DNA from 4 places in the Geodermatophilus sp. SYSU D01186 genome. Region 1 is predicted to be linked to each of the others. Evidence: riboswitches for the same ligand, from Rfam matches in the RefSeq annotation. Region 1 holds a riboswitch; each other region holds the start of a gene.
What was found. Region 1 has a riboswitch for cyclic di-AMP ahead of ACI784_RS15085 (aggregation-promoting factor C-terminal-like domain-containing protein). Riboswitches for the same ligand answer to the same signal wherever they lie in the genome.
Positions count from the first base shown of each region.

Region 2: it holds a riboswitch for cyclic di-AMP, as region 1 does, so the genes downstream of both, ACI784_RS11210 (C40 family peptidase) here and ACI784_RS15085 (aggregation-promoting factor C-terminal-like domain-containing protein) in region 1, are expected to answer to the same signal.
Region 3: it holds a riboswitch for cyclic di-AMP, as region 1 does, so the genes downstream of both, ACI784_RS12225 (LysM peptidoglycan-binding domain-containing protein) here and ACI784_RS15085 (aggregation-promoting factor C-terminal-like domain-containing protein) in region 1, are expected to answer to the same signal.
Region 4: it holds a riboswitch for cyclic di-AMP, as region 1 does, so the genes downstream of both, ACI784_RS10735 (C40 family peptidase) here and ACI784_RS15085 (aggregation-promoting factor C-terminal-like domain-containing protein) in region 1, are expected to answer to the same signal.

Region 1 is NZ_JBJGYW010000019.1:26,641-31,575, reverse strand. Features, by position in the region: gene ACI784_RS15090 (LLM class flavin-dependent oxidoreductase) at 1-1,090, opposite strand, end outside; cyclic di-AMP (ydaO/yuaA leader) riboswitch at 1,286-1,433, shown strand; gene ACI784_RS15085 (aggregation-promoting factor C-terminal-like domain-containing protein) at 1,661-2,512, shown strand; gene ACI784_RS15080 (class I SAM-dependent methyltransferase) at 2,613-3,251, shown strand; gene ACI784_RS15075 (TetR/AcrR family transcriptional regulator) at 3,257-3,892, shown strand; gene ACI784_RS15070 (flavin-containing monooxygenase) at 3,954-4,935, shown strand, end outside.
Region 2 is NZ_JBJGYW010000012.1:98,222-103,156, reverse strand. Features, by position in the region: gene ACI784_RS11230 (SMP-30/gluconolactonase/LRE family protein) at 1-214, shown strand, start outside; gene ACI784_RS11225 (hypothetical protein) at 262-486, opposite strand; gene ACI784_RS11220 (NAD(P)-dependent oxidoreductase) at 540-866, opposite strand; gene ACI784_RS11215 (hypothetical protein) at 913-1,077, opposite strand; cyclic di-AMP (ydaO/yuaA leader) riboswitch at 1,437-1,563, shown strand; gene ACI784_RS11210 (C40 family peptidase) at 1,579-2,076, shown strand; gene ACI784_RS11205 (hypothetical protein) at 2,100-2,471, opposite strand; gene ACI784_RS11200 (HAD domain-containing protein) at 2,675-3,193, shown strand; gene ACI784_RS11195 (hypothetical protein) at 3,201-3,809, opposite strand; gene ACI784_RS11190 (carbohydrate kinase family protein) at 3,968-4,816, shown strand; gene ACI784_RS11185 (ribbon-helix-helix protein, CopG family) at 4,861-4,935, shown strand, end outside.
Region 3 is NZ_JBJGYW010000014.1:54,282-59,216, reverse strand. Features, by position in the region: gene ACI784_RS12235 (FAD-binding protein) at 1-516, opposite strand, end outside; gene ACI784_RS12230 (hypothetical protein) at 555-857, opposite strand; gene ACI784_RS12225 (LysM peptidoglycan-binding domain-containing protein) at 965-2,197, opposite strand; cyclic di-AMP (ydaO/yuaA leader) riboswitch at 2,204-2,354, opposite strand; gene ACI784_RS12220 (VOC family protein) at 2,675-3,049, opposite strand; gene ACI784_RS12215 (MFS transporter) at 3,196-4,422, shown strand; gene ACI784_RS12210 (hypothetical protein) at 4,433-4,792, shown strand; gene ACI784_RS12205 (DinB family protein) at 4,812-4,935, opposite strand, start outside.
Region 4 is NZ_JBJGYW010000011.1:123,782-128,716, reverse strand. Features, by position in the region: gene ACI784_RS10745 (DEDD exonuclease domain-containing protein) at 1-1,582, opposite strand, end outside; gene ACI784_RS10740 (hypothetical protein) at 1,756-2,079, shown strand; cyclic di-AMP (ydaO/yuaA leader) riboswitch at 2,280-2,480, shown strand; gene ACI784_RS10735 (C40 family peptidase) at 2,497-3,579, shown strand; gene ACI784_RS10730 (M48 family metallopeptidase) at 3,730-4,935, shown strand, end outside.

The sequences.
Region 1 (4,935 bases):
CGGTCGCGTCCTTCGCCCCGCCGCGGGCGGCGACCCGGGAGGCGTGGGTCGGGGCGTCGGGCACGTGCGCGGGCTTCAGCGCGGCGAACTCGCGGCGCAGGACGGGCACGACCTCCTCGCCGAGGATGTCCAGCTGCTCCAGCACCGTCTTCAGCGGCAGGCCGGCGTGGTCGATGAGGAACAGCTGCCGCTGGTAGTCGCCGACGTAGTCCCGGAAGCCGAGGGTGCGCTCGACGACCTGCTGCGGGGAGCCGACGGTCAGCGGCGTCTCACGGCTGAAGTCCTCCAGCGACGGGCCGTGCCCGTAGACCGGGGCGTTGTCGAAGTAGGGCCGGAACTCCCGGACGGCGTCCTGGCTGTTCCTGCGCATGAAGACCTGCCCGCCGAGGCCGACGATCGCCTGGTCGGCCGAGCCGTGGCCGTGGTGCTCGTAGCGCTGGCGGTAGAACTCGACCATCCGCTGGGTGTGCTGCGGCGGCCAGAAGATGTGGTTGTGGAAGAAGCCGTCGCCGTAGTAGGCGGCCTGCTCGGCGATCTGCGGCGAGCGGATGGAGCCGTGCCACACGAACGGCGCGACGCCGTCCAGCGGCCGCGGGGTCGAGGTGAAGCCCTGCAGCGGGGTGCGGTACTGCCCCGACCAGTTGACGACGTCGGTGTCCCACAGCTTGCGCAGCAGCGCGTAGTTCTCCACGGCCAGCGGGATGCCGTCACGGATGTCCTTGCCGAACCAGGGGTAGACCGGGCCGGTGTTGCCGCGGCCCATCATCAGGTCCACGCGGCCGCCGGCCAGGTGCTGCAGCATCGCGTAGTCCTCGGCGATCTTCACCGGGTCGTTGGTGGTGATCAGCGTGGTCGCCGTCGACAGCTGCAGCGTCGGGGTCTGCGCGGCGATGTAGGCCAGCGTGGTGGTGGGGGAGGACGAGAAGAACGGCGGGTTGTGGTGCTCGCCGAGGGCGAAGACGTCGAGCCCGACCTCCTCGGCCTTCTTCGCGATGGCCACGACCGCCTGGATCCGCTCCGCCTCGCTGGGCGTGCGGCCGGTCGTGGGGTCGGTCGTGAGGTCGCTGACCGAGAAGATCCCGAACTGCATCTCGTGCTCCAAGTGGTTGAGAGCGCAACTACTGCTGCGTGCAACAGCGCCGCCCCGGGCGTATTCCGGATCCGCCGAGAACTCTCCCGCGACGAGGGTCACGTGACGGATGGGGCCCACGGGATTGTCACAGGACGATAACGGCCCGTACGGTGAGTGGGTCCGGTCGGTCGTGCTTCCCCATCCGGGGAGCCTGGCCGGACGCCGCCGAGTCGTGTCCGCCTCCCGCGGACGTGAGCCGGGGACCCATCGAAGCACTGGGGTGAGTCCTGCTCTCGAGCAGGTAGGGCACCTTCCCGCCCGAACCCGTCAGCTAACTCGGTAGGCGGCCATGGAAGGAACGGAGAGCATCCGCATGCCTCGCCCACGGGCCCTCCCGGCTCGCAGGGATCCCGGGCCACGCGCACCTCGCGCCTCTTCCTCGGTCCGCTGATCCCGCCTCGCCGTTGACCGGCCGCGCGCGTCACTGACCGCCGCCGGACCCCTCCCGTAGACCCTCGCGTCCCGGGCTGCCCTCCGTACGAGTCGGCAGGCCCGCGGGCGCCCTCGCGCCCCGGAGCACCCCACTCGATGAACGACCGCACCGTGCAGTTCCCCGCCGTCGACGCCGCCACCACCCCCGCCGCCGACGCCGCCACCCCCCAGACCACCTCCCGCCGCGGCTTCGGCCTGCCGGCCAAGGGCCGCCGTCCCGCGTTCTTCCTGGCCGCCGCCGCGGCCGGCGCGATCGTGGTCAACGTCCTGGCCAGCGGCGCGCCCGACGCCGAGGCCACCGCCACCCGGACCGAGTCGGTCAGCGTGGCCGAGCAGCTCGGCATCACCGCCGACGCCGCGGCCGCGGCGACCCCGGAGGCCGCCGACCTGGCCCCGCTGCAGCACCTCGCCGCCTCCCGCAGCGAGCGCCAGGCCGCCGAGGCCAGCGCCGCCCAGGCGCAGGCCGCGGCCGACCAGGCCGAGCTCGACCGCCAGGCCGCCGAGCGCGAGGCCGCCGAGCGCGCCGCCGCGGAGGCCGCCGCCGCCGAGCAGGCCGCCCGCGAGGCCGCCGAGCGTGAGGCCGCTGCCGCTGCGCAGGCCGCGGCCGCGGCCGCTGCCGCTCCTGCCGCCGCCCCGGCGCCCGCGGCCGCCGCGGCTCCCCGCGGCTCCTTCAAGGAGTACGCGATGTCCAAGGTCGGCAGCGCCCAGCAGTTCAGCTGCCTGGAGAACCTGTGGGGCAAGGAGAGCGGCTGGAACCCCAACGCGCAGAACCCCACCAGCACCGCCTACGGCATCCCGCAGTTCCTGAACTCCACCTGGGCCGGCACCGGCATCGCGAAGACCTCCGACGGCTACCGCCAGATCGACGCCGGGCTCATCTACATCGAGAACCGGTACGGCAGCCCCTGTGGCGCGTGGGCGCACTCGCAGGCCCACAACTGGTACTGATCGCCGCCCCGGTCCCGCACCGGGCACCCGTTCGAGGGGCCGCTCCTGACAGGGGCGGCCCCTCGAGCCGTCTCGGGACCGGGTGTGGGACGGTCGGGCGGTGAGGGTCGTCCCGTCCGGTTTCGTCCGTGCCCACACCCAGGTCCGGCGGCCGTCGTCGGTCCCGGAGGTGCGGCTGCACGTGGCCGAGGACGTCGTCGCCCTGTGGGAGGCGATGGAGACCGAGGACGGTGGCGCCGGGGAGGCGCCGCCGTTCTGGGCGGCGGCGTGGCCGGGCGGCCAGGCGCTGGCCCGCTTCGTCCTGGACCGGCCCGAGGTGGTCGCTGGACGGACGGTGCTCGACCTCGGCGCCGGCAGCGGCCTGGTCGCCCTCGCCGCCCGGCTGGCCGGTGCCCGGTGGGTGCTGGCCAGTGACGTCGACGAGTTCAGCCGCACCGCGGTCGGCGTCAACGCCGGCCTCAACGGAATCGACGGCGTGAGCGTGATCGGTGACGTCCTCGGCCGCGAGCTGCCCGGCATCGACGTCGTCCTGGCCGGGGACGTCTGCTACGACCGGGAGATGACCGAACGGGTGCTGCCGTTCCTCGACCGTGCCCGCGCCCGCGGGGTCGAGGTGTACGTGGGTGATCCGGGGCGGCCCTACCTGCCGCACGACCGGCTGGCCGCCGCCGCGGTCTACGAGATCCCGGAGACCGAGGGTCCGGGCCTGCGGCGGACGACGGTCTGGCGGCTGCCGTGAGCAGCGTGGCACCCGACCGTGGCCGCCGCGCCCGCCGTCCCTCCGGTGACGACCGGGAGCGGGCGATCCTCGCCACCGCCGAGGCGCTGCTGGCGCAGCGGTCGCCGGCGGAGATCTCCGTCGACGACCTCGCCCGCGGTGCCGGCATCTCCCGGCCCACCTTCTACTTCTACTTCGCCTCCAAGGAGGCCGTCGTCCTGGCGCTGCTGGACCGCGTGGTCGCCGAGGCCCGGGAGCTGCGCGCCGCCGCCCTGGCCGCCGCCTCCGACGACGTGCGGGAGAGCTGGCGCGCGGCGCTGGTCGCGGTCCGCGACACCTTCCGCGCACACCGGGCCCTCACCGCGGCCGCCACCCAGCTGCTGGCCGCCAGCGCCGAGGTGCGGGAGCTGTGGTCCCAGGTCATGGAGGGGTTCGTCGCCGAGACCGCCGCGGCGATCGAAGAGGAGCGGGCGCGCGGTGCGGCGCCGGGCGGGCCGGCGGCGCGCGACCTCGCCACGGCGCTGAACTGGATGAACGAGCGGGTCATCCAGGGCACCCTCGCCGGCCAGCAGCCGGCCGTGGGGGAGGACGAGCTCATCGACGTCCTGCTCACCGTCTGGCTGCGCACCATCTACGGCACCGACGAGCCGACGCGTCGTTGACGTCCTCGACGACGTGTCGACTACCGTGGCGCAGGTCACCGGCCGAGCCAGGGGGAACGACATGACCGCACCCGCCGAGCACGTGGACGTGCTCATCGTCGGCGCCGGGCTCTCCGGCATCGGCGCCGCCTGCCACCTCCAGCGGGAGTGCCCCGACCGCAGCTACGCCGTCCTCGAGGCGCGGGAGGCCATCGGCGGTACCTGGGACCTGTTCCGCTACCCCGGCGTCCGCTCGGACTCCGACATGTTCACCCTCGGCTACTCGTTCAAGCCGTGGACGCAGGCGCGGGCCATCGCCGACGGCGAGTCGATCCGCCACTACGTGCAGGAGACCGCGCGCGAGCACGGCGTCGACCGGCACATCCGGTTCGGCACCCGGGTCGTCTCGGCCGAGTGGTCGACCGACGAGGCGCGCTGGACGGTGACCGCGCAGCGCACCGGCACCGGCGAGACCGTGCGGCTGACCTGCTCGTGGCTGTCGGTCTGCTCCGGCTACTACCGCTACGACGAGGGGTACCGCCCACGCTTCCCGGGCGAGGAGCGCTTTGCCGGCCGGATCGTGCACCCGCAGCACTGGCCCGAGGACCTCGAGCACGCCGGGAAGCGGGTCGTCGTCATCGGCAGCGGCGCCACCGCGGTCACCCTCGTCCCCACGCTGGCGCGCACCGCCGCGCACGTGACGATGCTGCAGCGCACGCCCAGCTACGTGCTCGCGCTGCCCGGTCGCGACCCGCTGGCCGACACCCTGCGCCGCCGGCTGCCGGCGCGGGCGGTCTACCCGGTGGTCCGGTGGAAGAACGTCCTGGTGTCCATGGCCTCCTACCAGTTCAGCCGGCGCCGGCCGGCTGCCATGAAGGCCCTCATCCAGAAGCTGGCCCGCAAGCAGTTGCCCGCCGGGTTCGACGTCGAGACCCACTTCGGGCCGCCCTACGACCCGTGGGACCAGCGGCTGTGCCTGGTGCCCGACGGCGACCTGTTCGCCGCGATCCGCGAGGGCCGGGCCGACGTCGTCACCGACCGGGTCGCGACCTTCACCGAGACCG
Region 2 (4,935 bases), on a different contig from region 1:
CCGGCTGGTGCGGGTGGCCGAGGGCGGGCGGGTGGTCGACGAGATCTCCGCGCCGTCCGGGCTCGGGGTGTACGCCTGCATGCTCGGCGGGGACGACGGCCGCACGCTGCTGATGTGCTGCGCGCCGGACTTCTACGAGCACAACCGCGCGCCGGTGCGCGAGGCGGTGCTGCTGGCGACCGAGGTCGACGTCCCCCACGCCGGCCGGCCGTAGTCAGGCGGACGTCCGCCGGCTGTCCCGCTCCTCCGGCTGACCGGGGGTCAGCTCCCGGTGGCGCCGGGAGGCGGCTCCGCCGGGCGCGGCTGCCCGTCACTGCCGGGCACACTGGGGTCGACGGTCCCCATGGTGCCGCCCTGGGCTGCGCGCGGCTCCTCCTGCTGCGACGGCGGCCCGACCAGGTCGGGTTCCTCGCGCTCGCCCGGGTTGCCGCCGGTGGCCTCGTTGGCGCCCCCGTAGGGGCGGCCGGTCATGTTGCCCTCTGTCATCTCCGGACCTCCTCGTCCTGGGTGCGGGGGTGGGTACCCGGGGCGGGCGGCGCTCACGCGGGGGCGAGGACGCGGACCGGGGAGCCGGCGAGGAAGGCGGCGACGTCCTCGACGGCGTCGCGGAAGAACACCTCGTAGGTGGCGCGGGTGACGTAGCCGAGGTGCGGGTGGAGGACGGTGTTCGGCGCGGTCCGGATCGGGGCGTCGGCGGGCAGCGGCTCCCGGTCGTGGACGTCGACGCCTGCCCCGGCGATGCGGCCGTCGCGCAGGGCCCGGACGAGGGCGGCCTCGTCGACGATCGGGCCGCGCGAGGTGTTGACCAGGATCGCGGTCGGCTTCATCCGGGCGAGCTCGGCGGCGCAGGTCAGAGCATGCGGCAACGGCCCCTGCCCGGGGATCCGGGAGGGGCCGCTGCCGGGCGGTGGATCAGTAGCCGCGGCCCCGGCCGTAGCCCTTGCCGCCGCCCTTCTGCTTGGCCTGGTAGTCGGCGATGAACTTCTTGATCTTCGCCTGGTTCTCCGGCTTGCGGGCCTCCTGGATGACCTTCGCCGCGATCCCCGACGCCACGAGCTTCCGGATCATGCCGGCCATGTGGTTCCTCCTCGGTTGGTTGCGTTGATCGTGCCCGCCCAACGGCCCGGCCAACCACCGAGGTTCCCGTGGCGATACGTGGGGTCGTCCCTACGGACGGTCAGGGCACTCCGCATGGGGTCCAACTGCCCTTGACTTCGCTGACCTGCCCAATTGCCAGCAGCGACGGGACCTTGGTCCCGGTGTCCGACGTGGTGGGACTGCGTGTCGCGCGCGTGTCGGCCCGCGTCTCGCCCGGGCGCCCTCGCGCCGGCGCTCGCCCGGCGTGGCCGCGCGCGTGCGTCTAGCGTCCTCTGCGGTCCCGACGGGCCCCCGTTGCCGAAACCGTGGCGACACCCGTCGGACCCCGCCGAACAGGGGCGTGGCCACTGCCGCGCCCGGACCGGGGACCCACCGAAGCACAGGGGTGAAACACGGCCTGTTGCCGTGCCGGGCGACCTCCCGCCCGAACCCGACAGCTAACCCGGTAGGCGGACGGATGGAACAGGAGAACCGTCGTCGATGACGACTGCCCGCACGTCCTCAGCCCGTCGCACCATCCGTGGGATCGCGGTCGCCGCGATCGCCGGCGCCGGGATCGCCCTCACACCCGCCACCGCCTCGGCCGCCCCGGACACCACCGCCGTGTCGGCCGCGGCGGTCGCCAGCCCGGCGGCGCAGAGCGCCGTGAACACCGCACTCGCCCAGGTGGGCGATCCCTACCGCTGGGGCGCCTCCGGCCCCAACGCGTTCGACTGCTCCGGCCTGACCTCGTTCGCCTACCGGGCGGCCGGCGTCGGGCTCCCGCGCACCGCCCGGGCGCAGTCCGGCGCCGGGGTGGCGGTCTCCCGCGACAACCTGCAGCCAGGTGACCTGCTGTTCTTCTACCGCCCCGTCTCGCACGTCGCGATGTACATCGGCAACGGCAAGATGGTGCACGCCTTGCGGCCGGGGCAGCCGGTGAGGGTCGACAACGTGAGCTACATGCCGAGTTACGCCGGCGCCCGCCGCATCGCCTGACCTGCTCTGCCGGTGTCCTGTCGCTAGTGGCGGCAGGGCACCGGCGGCTGGTCGGCCGGCTGCAGCGAGAAGACCGAGCCGGCGTCGCGCGGCCAGGAGTGCAGGAACAGCAGTCCGAGGCGGGTGTTGACGAACGCCTCGGGTCCCGCCTCGCGGACCAGGTCCGCCAGGTGGCCGGTGTCGTGGTTGCGGTGCCGCTGCAGCTCGTCGCCGACGGCCAGCGTGACGACGTCCCCGACGGCACCCATCACGACGACCGGCTGCCAGTGGGCGTCGTCGGCCTGCGCCAGCCGGACGTGCGCCGGGTGCGGGGCGTGGCCGCGGGCGAGGCGGCGGCAGGGAATCGGCGTCTCGACGCGGCTCGAACCCGGGTGTGACTCGAGGTGGTCGGACACTGGCTCCCCCTGGTTCCGTGCTCCACCGGACGACCGGCGGACAGTCAGCGAACCACCTCGCTGCCCCGCTCGCCGGGGTGCCGAACGTCCCGGACGGCGAAGTCGCCCGTGTGGGTGCCCGCTCTGCCGTCGAGGTGACGGACGGCGACGGGTCAGCCGGGCGCGACGCCAGGAAGGGGCCGCGCTCGGGTACGACGGTGGCCATGGCCGCGAGTGGAGACGTGCCGATCCTGCTGCTGGACGTCGACGGCGTGCTCAACGCGGCCTGCAGGGACCTCCCCGAGGGCTGGCGACGCGGGACGTTCAACGGCTTCGTGCTGTCGTGGGACCCGACGGTCACCGCCCGGCTGCGCGAGCTGCACGAGTCGGGCCGGGTGGAGATCCAGTGGCTGACGACCTGGGCCTGCGACGCCGACCGGCTGCTGGCCGAGCCGATGGGGCTCCCGCGCGGGCTGAGGGTGCACGCCCGGGAGGGGGCCGCGCCCACCGGCTTCCGCGGGCCGCTCGGGAGGGCGACGGACTGGTGGAAGCTGGCCTGTGCCCGCGTCGTCGCCGAGGCCGAGCCGGGACGACGCATCGTCTGGATCGACGACGACCTCGCCGAGCAGGCCGCCGACACCGGCGAGTGGCTGGCCGCCCACCCGCACGTGCTGGTGGTCGCACCGACCCTGGGCGTCGGGCTCACGCACGCCCAGCTCGACGAGATCGAGGCGTGGCTGTGAGGTTCGGCTACGAGACGCGGACGAAGTCGCGGCCGTTCCAGTGCCACCGCACGGTGATCGGGATGGACGGGCCCTCGGCACGGTTGTCCTCCGGCGCGTAGGCCCACATCCCGGCCACGATGTCGCCGTCCCGGACCGACAGCGCGGTCGGGTCGTAGAGCGGCGTCAGGACCGTCGACTCCTGCAGCGTGCGCGGGCTGGGCAGGACCGCGAGCCGTTCCCCGTCGGCGGCGAACACCTGGACCTCGTCGAGGATCCCGTTGGACGGCTGCGGGGAGCACTGCAGCAGCACGACCGTGTCGGGCTCGCCGTCCCCGTCGACGTCACCACTCGCGCTGGCCACGAAACGGACGTCGTAGTACTCGTAGTACGGGCTCCGGCTCGCGTCGGCGGGCACACGCGCGGCCCCGCCGTCGAGGTCCGCCCGGAAGCCGCCCGGGACGATCCCGTCGCAGGTCACGCTGTACATGGCGTCGGACCAGTCGGGCGCCGGTTCCGGGGAGGGCCCGGGCTCGGCCCCGCTGCCCCCGGCAGCGGCGCACCCGGCGAGCAGGCACGCCGCGAGGCCGGCCGGTGCTCGCAGCAGCCGGCCCGGCGCGGTCCACGATCCGGACATCGGCGATCACCTCGGCTGCGGAGGGCGCGGAGCTCCCTCCGGACAGGGAGGGTCCCACGGTGCGGCCGTCGTCGGGGGCTGTCGGCGAGTGGCGGTCGGGGCAGTCTGTCCCCGTGGACGTCCCGCGCTGGCCCCGTCCCCCAGGCGCAGGTCCGGTCGTGGCGCTCGGCAAGCTGGTGGCCGACCAGGTGCTGGAGCTGTCCGGACCGCTGGTGACCGGCGGGCAGCAGCGGGTGGTGCGGACGACGTCCGCGGGCGGCGCACCGGCCAACGTGACGGCGAACCTCGCGCGGCTGGGGATGCCGGCGCGACTGGCCGGCTGGGCGGGTGCGGACCCGGTAGCCGACGGGCTGCTCGCGCGGCTGGCCGAGCGTGGGGTCGAGACGGCGGTGGTGCGCCGCGGCCGGACGCCGCTGACGACGGTGCTGGTCCACCTGGACGGCGAGCGCACGCTGCTCGCCGACCGCGGGGAGGGCGGGCTGGAGCCGGCCGACCTCCGCCGCGAGTGGGTGGCCGACGCGGCCGTCCTCTACCTGGACGGCTACGATCTGCTGCGCTTCCCCGTCGCGCTGCGGGCCGCGGCGTCGCTGGCGCACGACGCCGGGGTGCCGGTCAGCGTCGACGTCGCCGCGGCGACCCGGATCCGCGAGTCGGGCGTGGAGGAGTACGGCGAACTGCTGGCCGGGCTGCGACCCGACGTCCTGTTCGCCAACGCCGCCGAGGCGTCGGTGCTGGGGCTGGACGGCGGCCTGCCCGCGTGGGCGCCGGGGCTCAGGCTGGTGCACGCCGGTGACCGGCCGACGCGGGTGCTGACCCGTTCCGGGACGGCGGAGGTGCCGGTCGAGCCCCTGGCGTCGGTGCGGGACACGACCGGCTGCGGGGACGCCTTCGCCGCCGGCGTGCTGGCCGGCTGGTGCGCCGGGGAGTCGGTGCTGGACGCCGTCCGCAGGGGGCACGCGGCGGCCGCGGTGGTCGCCGGCGTGGTGGGCGCACAGCCGCCGTCCTGATCCGTCGAGCGTGGTATCACAAGCGATACCATCCGATCGTGGCCATGACCCTGCGCCTGGACGACCAGGAGACCGAAGCCCTCCGCCGCCGGGCCGAGTTCGAGGGCCGGTCGATGCAG
Region 3 (4,935 bases), on a different contig from region 1:
GGCGGTGACCGCGCCGAGGGCGCCGAGCCCGACCACCATCCCGTCGAAGTCCGCGTCGCCGCGGGCGGCGCGGACGAGCTCGCCGTCGGAGGTGACCAGCTCCAGCGCCGCGACGGCGGTGGCCAGGTTGCCGTTGGTCACGCCGGAGCCGTGGGTGGCCGTGGCGACCGCCCCGGCCACGGAGATGTGCGGGAGGGACGCCGTGTTGTGCAGCGCGGCACCGGCGTCGCGCAGCACGTCGGCGAGTTCGCCGTACCGGACGCCGCCGCCGAGCGTGACCGTGCCGGCGGCCAGGTCGACGTCGATCCCGGCGAGCGGGGAGCCCGCGGCGTGCACGGCCTCCAGCGAGAGGAGCTCCGCGGAGTCGGCGATGCCGGTGAAGGAGTGCCGCGAGCCGAGCACCCGGATGCGCGGGGCGGCGGCGACGATCTCCTGCACCTGCTCGAGGGTCGTCGGCCGGTGCAGCCGCTGCGCCCGGTAGGTGTGGTTGCCGGCCCAGTTGGTCTCGACGGTCACGGCGGAACGCTACCCACGTCCGCCGTCCCGAGGGGCCGTCAGCGGGCGGCGGCGAGGGCCCGGTCCACCGGCGGCGAGCGGCGTACGGTCACCGCCCGCCCGGCCCGCTCGGCGGCGTCGAGGTGGTCGAGGAGCAGCTCCAGGGCGGGTGCGGACAGGCCGGTCACCGAGCCGGCGTCGATCACCTCGACCCGGACCGGCTCGCGGCCGTAGCGGCGCAGGAAGGCGGCGACGGCCGCCTCGTCGACGTCCCCGGCCAGGCACAGGGTGCGCCCGCCGGCGGTGTTGAACAGGCGGACGACGCCGCGCGCGGCCGGGTCGTCGGACGGCGGGGGAGTCACGCTCCCAGTCTGCCGACGACGACCGGGTGCGGCAGCCGCGACGGCAGCGGCCCCCCACCCGGGATCGGGTGGGGGCCGCTGGAGGGAACCCCGGTGCGGGCCGGTCGTCAGGCCCGGTAGTTCACGTGCGGGTGGTCCATGTGGTTGGCCGTCGCGCCGCCACGGTCGGCCATCGCCTTCCAGGCGCCGGTCGGCGAGGTCAGGATCCGCTGCTGCCAGATCACGTACTCCACGCCGAGCTCGTCCCAGTGGGCGACGTGGTAGGCCACGATCGCGTCGCCGAGCGCGGCGTCGGAGCCGACCATGTAGTCCAGCGCGAGGCCGGACGGGTGGCCGTGCGGGTCGGCGGCGCTGGCGCGGGTCCCGCCGATGGTGATGCCGGCGACGCCGGGCACGTTGGTGACCAGCGCGTCGGCGGCGGCCTGCGCGCTGGGCTGGACGGCGCCGGCGCTGTTGCTGATCACCGCGGCGGCCGGGGTCGGCTCGACCTCGGGCAGCGGGGTGACCTCCGGCGCGGGCGCCGCGGCCGGCTCCGGCGTGACGACGGGGGCGGGATCCACGTCGGGAGCGGAAGCCGGCGCGGCCACGTTGGCCGGCGCGGCGTCCACCGGCGCGGCGTCCACGGGGGCAGCCGCCGCCGGGGCAGCCGCCGCCGGGGCAGCCGCCGCCGGAGCAGCCACCGCCGGAGCGGCCGCCGCCGCCGGAGCGGCCGCCGCCGCCCCGCTGGTCAGCAGCACCTGACCCGGGAAGATCAGGTTCGGGTCGGCGCCGATGACCGCGATGTTGCGCTCGTAGAGCGACCGCCATGACTCCCCGTGGGCGGCGGCGATCTCGGCCACGGTGTCGCCGCGCCGGACGGTGTGGTCGGCGGACGGCGCGGCGGTGTCGGCGGCCGGACCCTCCGGGGCGGGCGCCGCGGCGGGCGCGGCGGCGGGAGCCGCGGGAGCCGCGGGAGCCGTGGCGGCGGCGGTGGTGCCGTCGGTCAGCAGCTTGCCGCAGGCCGGCCAGGCGCCGATGCCCTGGCCGGCGAGCACGTGCTCGGCGATCTCGACCTGCTGGGCGGGGGTGGCGAGGTCCGCCCGGGGCGCGAAGTCGGTGCCGCCGTACGCGGCCCAGGTCGACGGGCTGAACTGCAGGCCGCCGTAGTAGCCGTTGCCGGTGTTGATGGCCCAGTCGCCACCGGACTCGCACTGGGCCACGCCGGTCCAGTCGTGGGTGGTGGCGGCGTTGGCCGGGGTGCTGAGGATGCCCATCCCGACGACGGTGGCGCCGGCTGCGACGGGGGCCTTCGAGAGCGCCTTCTTGGTGCGGACGTAACGAGGCGCGCGGTGCTTTGCCATGGGTGTGTGGTCTCCGATCACCGCCGGCGAGGTGAGCTGTCGGGTTCGGGCGATCGGTGCCCGGCCGCGGTGCGCGGCTTCACCCCGAGGCGCGTCGGACGCGCCGGGAACGTTGGGTCCCCCACCCCTGCCCTGAGGGATCTGGTTGGCAGCCGGTGGGCAGGGTTTGGCGGACCGGTGCCACGTTCTCTTAGCTGAACGCAGCCAAAACGCTACGACCCGTGATGTGGACTGTCGCCGTAACGCCGGTCACAAGCGAGGGGCCGTGCGGGGAAGTCGCTGGTCGCGCCGCGAGGTGCGGGTGGGGTCGGTGAGGTCACTCACGGCCGCCCTGGCGTGTCGCCGGGGATCGGGGGGGGGGGGCCTGGTTGCCGGTGTGCTCGTGCACCGCCGGCTCCGCGGGACCGGCGCAGCGCGCGTCCGACCGGCGGTGCGCCGCGCCGCGAGACGCGCGGCCGCGAGTGTCCGGGCGGTGCCTCAGCCGCCGTACGGGCGGGTGATCGCCTCGAGCACGTGGCCGTTCGGGTCGGGCCAGTAGACGCCGCGGCCGCCGTCGTTGGTGTTGATCTCACCCGGCCGGGACGCGAACGGGTCGGCCCAGTGCTCGAGGCCGCGGGCGCGGATCCGGCCGAGGATCTGGTCGAACTCCTCCTCGGTGACCAGGAACGCGTAGTGCCGCGGGATGACCGGGTCCTCCGCCATGAAGTCCAGCGAGACGCCGTTGGCCAGGGTGACGACGGCGAACGGGCCGTAGGTGGTCGGCGGCGCGAGGCCGAGGACGTCGGTCAGGAAGCGCGCCGACTCGTCCCGGTCGTGGGCCGCGACGATGGTGTGGTTCAGCTGGACGGGCATCGGGCCTCCTCGGGGACCGTGCCGGGAGCCAAGCACGCCGGCGCCTCCACCGGGAGTCGTCCCTGCGCCGTCGACGGGGGTGGCTGCCGGGGCGCCGGGTGGCCCATCCTGGCCGCCTCGTGCCTCGAGGTCATCCCGGGAGGACCGTGGCCAGACCCCCAGCCGACGACGGACCCTCCGGGCCTGCCCTGACGCTCCGCCTGGTCACCGCCGGCGTCCTCGCGGACCTCGCGGTGGGGACGCTGTTCGCCTGGAGCCTGGTGGCGCCGCAGGTGGGCGCCGACACCGGCGCGGCGCCCGGCAGCGGGCCCGGGGTGTTCGCGGCCGCGGTCGTGGTCTTCACCGTCGGCCTGCTGGGGGTGGGCCGCGGCCTGCGGCGGTACGGGCCGCGGGCGCTGCTGGCCGCCGCCGCCGTCCTGGCCGGCACCGGGCTGGGGCTGACCGCCGCGGCGCAGCGGCCGGAGCTGCCGTGGCTGGGCGTCGGGCTGCTGTTCGGGGCGGCCAACGGGCTGGGCTACGGCGTCGCCGTGTCGCTGGCCGCCCGCGTCCCCGAGCGGCGGCGCGGCACCGCCAGCGGCGTGGTGGTGGGGGCCTACGCGGCCGGGCCGGTGCTGCTCGGGCTCGTGGCGCCGGCGGCGCTGCCCGCCGCGGGGTGGCGCACGTGCCTCGCCGTCCTGGCCGGGACGACGGCCGTGCTGCTCGCGCTCGCCGCCGTCCTGGCCCCGGCGGACCGGGTGCCCCGGAGCGGCCGGGCGCGCGGGGCGGAGCCGGTCCCGGGCGGGGCGCTCGTCGCGCTGTGGGTGCTCTTCGCCGGCGGCGCGGCTCCCGGACTCGTCCTCTTCGCCACCGCCGCGCCGCTGGCGGCCGCCCGTGGCCTCGGCCCGGGGGCCACCGGCGTGGCCGTCTCGCTCCTCGCGGCCGGCAACCTCGCCGGCCGGCTGTCCGCCGGGTGGTGGTCGGACGTCGTGGGACGCCTGCCGGCGCTGGCGACCGCGCTGGCCGTCACCGCCGCCGCCGTCGCCGGACTGGCCACGTCGGCCGCGCCCGCCACCGTGCTGCCCGCCTCGGCCGCCGTCGGGCTGGCCTACGGGGCGGTGTCCGCGCTGGTCCCCGCGGCGACGGCGGACCGGGTCGGTCCCCGCGCGTTCCCCACCGTCTACGGCCGGGTGTTCACCGCGTGGGGCTGCGCCGGACTGCTGGCCCCGCTGCTCGCCGGGACGGTGACCGCGGCCGGCGGCGAGCGGCCCGGTGCGCTGCTGCTGCTGGCGCTGCCGGTCCTCCCCGCCGCCGTCGCGGTCCTGGTCCTGGCCCGCCGGCCCGCTCGCCCGGAGCCGTCCGGGAACCGGCCGACGGCGTCGGAGGGACGCGGTTAGGGTCGGGGCCATGCCGACCAGGTCGCCGGGGGACGAGTCCAGAGGCTCGGTTCCCGGGCTGCAGGGGCCGGGAACCGCCGAGGAGGAGTCGCCGGACGCGCCGGCGATCCCGTCGTTCGAGTCGTTGCGGGGGCCGCGCCGCCGCACGGCGGTCGACCTGATCGTGCCGGCGACCCCGCCGCCGGCCGAGGACCCACCGGCTCCCGGCCCGGCCGCCGGGCGGCCCGCGACCGCCGGCGGGCCGCGGCCGGCCGAGTACGCCGACCTGCTGCGGCTCGGGAGCCGCGCGGTGCGCGCCGTGGTGGGCGTGCCGGTGCGGGTGGCCGGCTGGCCGGTCCGCTGCGTGCGCCGGCTGCTCGGCGGGTCCTGACCGCGGTCCCGCCGCCGGCTCACACGCCGGTCGCCCCGTCGATGCACTCCCGGAGCAGGTCGGCGTGGCCCGCGTGGCGGGCGTACTCGGCGACCATGTGGGTGTAGATCCACCGCAGCGTGACCTGCCCGCCCATGAACGGG
Region 4 (4,935 bases), on a different contig from region 1:
GCGTCTCCGCGGTGGACAGCAGGCCGGTCAGCGTGTCCCGTACCGACGTCCCCCGGGGCGCGCAGCCGGCGGCCACCAGCCGCCCCCGGCGGACGACGGACAGGTGCCAGCCGCCCGCGCCGTCGGGGCGGGCCAGGACCAGCTCCGGCACCGCGGCCAGCGACTCCAGCCGCTGCCGGCGGCGGACGGCGCGCACCAGGACCGCCACCCGGTCGCGGAGCACGGCGGCGTCCTCGTAGCGCTCCTCGGCGGCCAGCCGCTCGACGCGGGCCAGCAGGGGCGCGAGCAGCGCCTGGGGGTCGGCGGCGACGGCGGCGCGCAGGACCTCGGCGATGCCCGCGTACTCCTCGACCGACTGGGCGCCGGTGCAGGGGGCGCCGCACCGGCCCATGCCGGCCAGCGCGCAGGCGGTGCCGAGCACGCGCACCGACAGCCGGCCGGTGCACTGCCGCAGCGGTAGCGACTCGTGGATCGCCGCGACGGCGGCGTCCGCGGCCCGCCGGTCGGGGAACGGGCCGAGGAACACCCCCGCGCCGGGGCGGACCCGGCGGACCACCGACAGCCGGGGGAACGGCTCCTCGGTCAGCCGGACCCACAGTGCCCGTTCCGGGAACCGGGAGCGCCGGTTGTAGCGGGGCTTCTGCTCGGCGATCAGCCGCAGCTCCCGCACGGCGGCCTCGAGGTCGTGCGCGCAGGGGATCGCGTCGACCCGCTGGGCCAGCGCCACCATCTCGGTGATCCGGCTGCGTTGCTCACCGGCGGTGAAGTAGCTGCGGACCCGGCTGCGCAGGTCGTTCGACGTCCCGACGTAGAGCGGCTCGTCGCGCGGGCCGCGGAAGAGGTAGACGCCCGGGCCGGACGGGACGGCGTCGGCCAGGTGCCGCTTGCGCAGCCGCTCCGGGTCGACCTGGCGGGTGAGACCGGTGAGCTCCTCCAGGCTGGTGATGCCCAGGGGGCCGAGCCGCTCGAAGAGCCCGTGCAGCACGTCGACCGTGGCGCGGGCGTCGGCCAGCGCCCGGTGGCAGGGGTCGGTGGTGGTGCGGAAGTAGGGCGCCAGGGTGGCCAGCTTGCAGTTGGGCACCTCGTCGCGGGTGAGCAGCCGGCGGGCGAGGACGGCGGTGTCGACCGAGGCCGTCGCCGGCCAGGCGATGCCGTTCTCGGCGCAGGCGGCCTTGAGGAACCCGAGGTCGAAGGGGGCGTTGTGCGCCACCAGGACCGCGCCCCGGGCGAACTCCAGGAAGTGCGGCAGCACCGCGCCGATGCGCGGGGCGGTGGCGACCATCGTCGAGGTGATGCCGGTCAGGACGCTGATGTAGGGCGGGATCTCACAGCCCGGGTCGACCAGGGTCTGGAACTCGCCGAGGACGACGCCGCCGCGGACCTTGACCGCGCCGATCTCGGTGATGGCGCTGTCCTTGGGGGAGCCTCCGGTGGTCTCCAGGTCGACGACCACGAAGGTCACCTCGGCCAGGGGGGTGCCGAGCTCCTCGATGCTGGCCTGCTCGTAGCGGGGGAGCCCGGCGGCGGCTCGTGCGGCTGTCCCGGCGGCGATCCCGGCCAGCCGGGCAGGGGAAGAGGGCACGGGGCGGACGGTAGGTCGGGGCAGTGACAGTCCCGGGGACGCGCGCCGGGGCCGGGGAGCGGCCGACCGCGGTCGCGCGGAACTGTCGGTGCCCGTCCCTAGCGTGCTGCGCGGACCGACCGGGGCCATGGAGGGCTCCTGCGACGAGGCGTCGGCCAGCAGAGGAGTGGGCCATGTTCATCGACTGCGACACGTGCACCGCCCGGGGCACCGGGTGTGCCGACTGCGTCGTCACCGTCCTCCTGGGTGCCCCGCCGGGCTGGGAGACCGCCGACCCCACGGTGGTGCCGATGACCGGCCGGCGCGACGGCGGAGCGGCCGCGACCGCCGAGGACGCCGTCGTGCCGCGGCCCGGTGTGGTCGTGGAGTTCGACGACGTCGAGCGGCGCGCGGTGCGGGCGCTGGCCGAGGGCGGCCTGGTCCCGCCGCTGCGACACCAGTCGTCCGCGGACGGGCGTGCCGCGGGCGCGGCCAGGGGCCGGCGGCGCACCGGGTGAGGCGCGGCCGCCGGGTCCTCGCCAGGGCGGCGGGCACACACCGTCGACGGTCTCGGTGACCGTGCGTGGCCGACGGCGTGGCGCGGGCCGGGGGTGTGGCTGTTCCCACAGTCCACGCAGACCCCGTTTGTCACAACTTCATCACGCCCGTACGGTGAGCCGGTCCGACCGGGCGGTCGTCACCTGAGAGAGGTGACCTCGGGAGGACACCGCCGAATTCCCCGACGCGCCGCGCACGGCGTCGAGGGGGAACCGGGGACCCACCGCAGTCCTGGGGTGAGTTCTCGCGTGCGCCGGTGACCCCGGGGCACACGCGCCGGTCCGCCGGAGCGCAGAGATAGGGCACTTCTTCCCAGCCCGAACCCGTCAGCTAACTCGGTAGGCGGTTGCTGAGGAAGAAACGGAGAGCCGCCGACCGTGGCGACGCCTCGCCCTGCCCTGGGGCATGCACTCGACCTGTCCCACCCCGACCTCCCGGTCCTGTTCCGCCGCCCCCGCCTGGCCCGCCGACTCGGTCGCGGGATCGTCCTGGGAGCCACCGCCACCCTGGCCCTCACGCTGCTGCCGGGTACGGCCGCGGCGGACCCGCAGCAGGCCGGCACCGCCGCCCAGGCCGCCCAGCTGGTCGCCCAGGCCGGCCACGAGCTCGAGGTCGTGACCGAGCAGGTCAACGAGGCCCGCGAGGTGCTCGCCCAGCAGCAGGCCGCCGCCGACCGCGCCCGCCAGGCCGCCGCGGACGCGCAGCAGCAGCTCGACGCCCTCGACGGCCAGATCCGCCAGGTCGCGCGCACCGCGTTCACCGGCGACGGCATGACGCAGTTGGACGTGTTGATGACGAGCACCTCCGCGGAGGACTTCGTCTCCCAGCTCGCGACCCTCGAGGTGATCGCCGGCCACACCACCGACGTCCTGGCCCAGGTGGCCGAGAGCGCGGCGGCCGCCGAGCAGGCCACGACCGACGCCGATGCCGCGCAGGCACAGGCGCAGGCCACCCTCGACGACGTCACCGCCCGGCAGGCGCAGCTGGAGTCCGACATCGCCGACTACCGGGCCCAGTACGACGCGCTCTCCGCGCCGCAGCAGCAGGAGGTCGTCACCGCGCACGCCGGCCAGCCCGTCGCCGTCGCTGCGCCGGCCGCTGCCGCCAGCGGTGCCGCGCAGGCCGCCGTCGACACCGCGCTGGCCCAGGTCGGCGACCCCTATGTGTGGGGCGCCGGCGGGCCGAACGCCTTCGACTGCTCGGGGCTGACGCAGTACGCCTACGCCGCGGCCGGCATCAGCCTCCCGCACTCCAGCCGCATCCAGTCGACGATGGGCACCGCCGTCTCGCGGGCCGACCTGCAGCCGGGCGACCTGATCTTCTACTACAGCCCGGTCAGCCACGTCTCGATGTACATCGGCAACGGCCAGATGGTGCACGCCTCGACGTCCGGCCAGCCGGTCAAGGTGGTCAGCGTCGACTCCATGGGCGGGATCACCGCCATGCGCCGCCTCGCATAGGCACGGCAAGGGCCGGGGTGGCGGCTCCACCCCGGCCCCCTGCAGGGCCCCGACGCGGCCCCGTCCCGGGGCCCGCCCCGAGCGTGCGAAGGGTGGGAGGACGGGGTCCTTCCACGGTGGGGGGCAGGGGGTCCTTCTAGGATCGGCCGGGTGAGCGCCCGCCGGGCCGCGCTGCTGGTCGCGGGAGTGCTCGGGGCGGCCTTCGTGGTCGTCGTCGCCGTCGGTACGCCGTGGACCCTGCTGCCGGAACCGCCGGGCGGCGCCAGCCCGATCCGTCCGGGCGCTGGTCTCGCCCCTGGGGTGGTCGAGCAGGCGGAGTCCTTCGCCGCCGCGATCCGCCCGGCGTCCCTCGCCTCGCTGGTGCTGGGGCTCCTGACCTCGGCGGTGTTCGCCTTGACCCCGCTCGGGCGGTGGCTGGTCCGGACGGTGGCCCGGCCGCTGGGCGGTGGATGGGTCTGGCAGGTGCTGCTGGGCACGGTGGCGCTGATGGTGGTGGGCCGGCTGGTCACGCTGCCGCTGTCGGCCTACGGGGAGGTGGTCCGCCACCGGTTCGGGCTCTCGACGCGCAGCTGGCCGCTGTGGCTGCGGGACGTCGCCGTCTCCACCGCCATCAACGCCGTGCTGACCGCCCTCGCCCTGCTCGCCGTGGTGTGGCTGGCCCGCCGTGCACCCCGGACGTGGTGGGCCTGGGCCGCCGGAGCGGCGGCGGCGATGGTCGTCATCGGCTCCTTCCTGTACCCGGTGCTCATCGAGCCGGCGTTCAACTCCTTCCGGTCGCTGCCGGCCGGGCAGCTGCGCACCGACCTGCTGGAGCTGGCGGAGGAGAACGGCACCCCGGTCGGGGACGTGCTGGTCGCCGACGCCTCCCGGCGGACGACCGCGCTCAACGCCTACGTCTCCGGGTTCGGCTCGACCCGGCGGATCGTGCTCTACGACACGGCCCTCGACCTGCTGTCCGACGCCGAGATCGAGTCCATCGCCGCCCACGAGCTCGGCCACGTCGCCACCGACGACGTCCTGACCGGGACGCTGGAGGGGGCGCTGGGGGCCGCCGGGTCGGTCGCCCTGCTGGGCTGGCTGCTGTCCTGGCAGCCGCTGCTGCGCCGGGCCGGTGCGGACTCCGCCGGCGACCCGCGGGTGGTGCCGTTGGTGCTGTTCCTGGCCGCGCTCGGCACGCTGGTGGCCACGCCCGTGCAGAACCTGGTGTCCCGGCACGTGGAGGCGCGTGCGGACCTGCACGCTCTCGACCTGACCGGGGACGCCGAGGCGTTCGTGGCCATGCAGAACCGGCTGGCCAGCACGAACCTCGCCGACCCGGACCCGCCCGCGGCCTGGCAGTGGTTCTTCGGCTCGCAC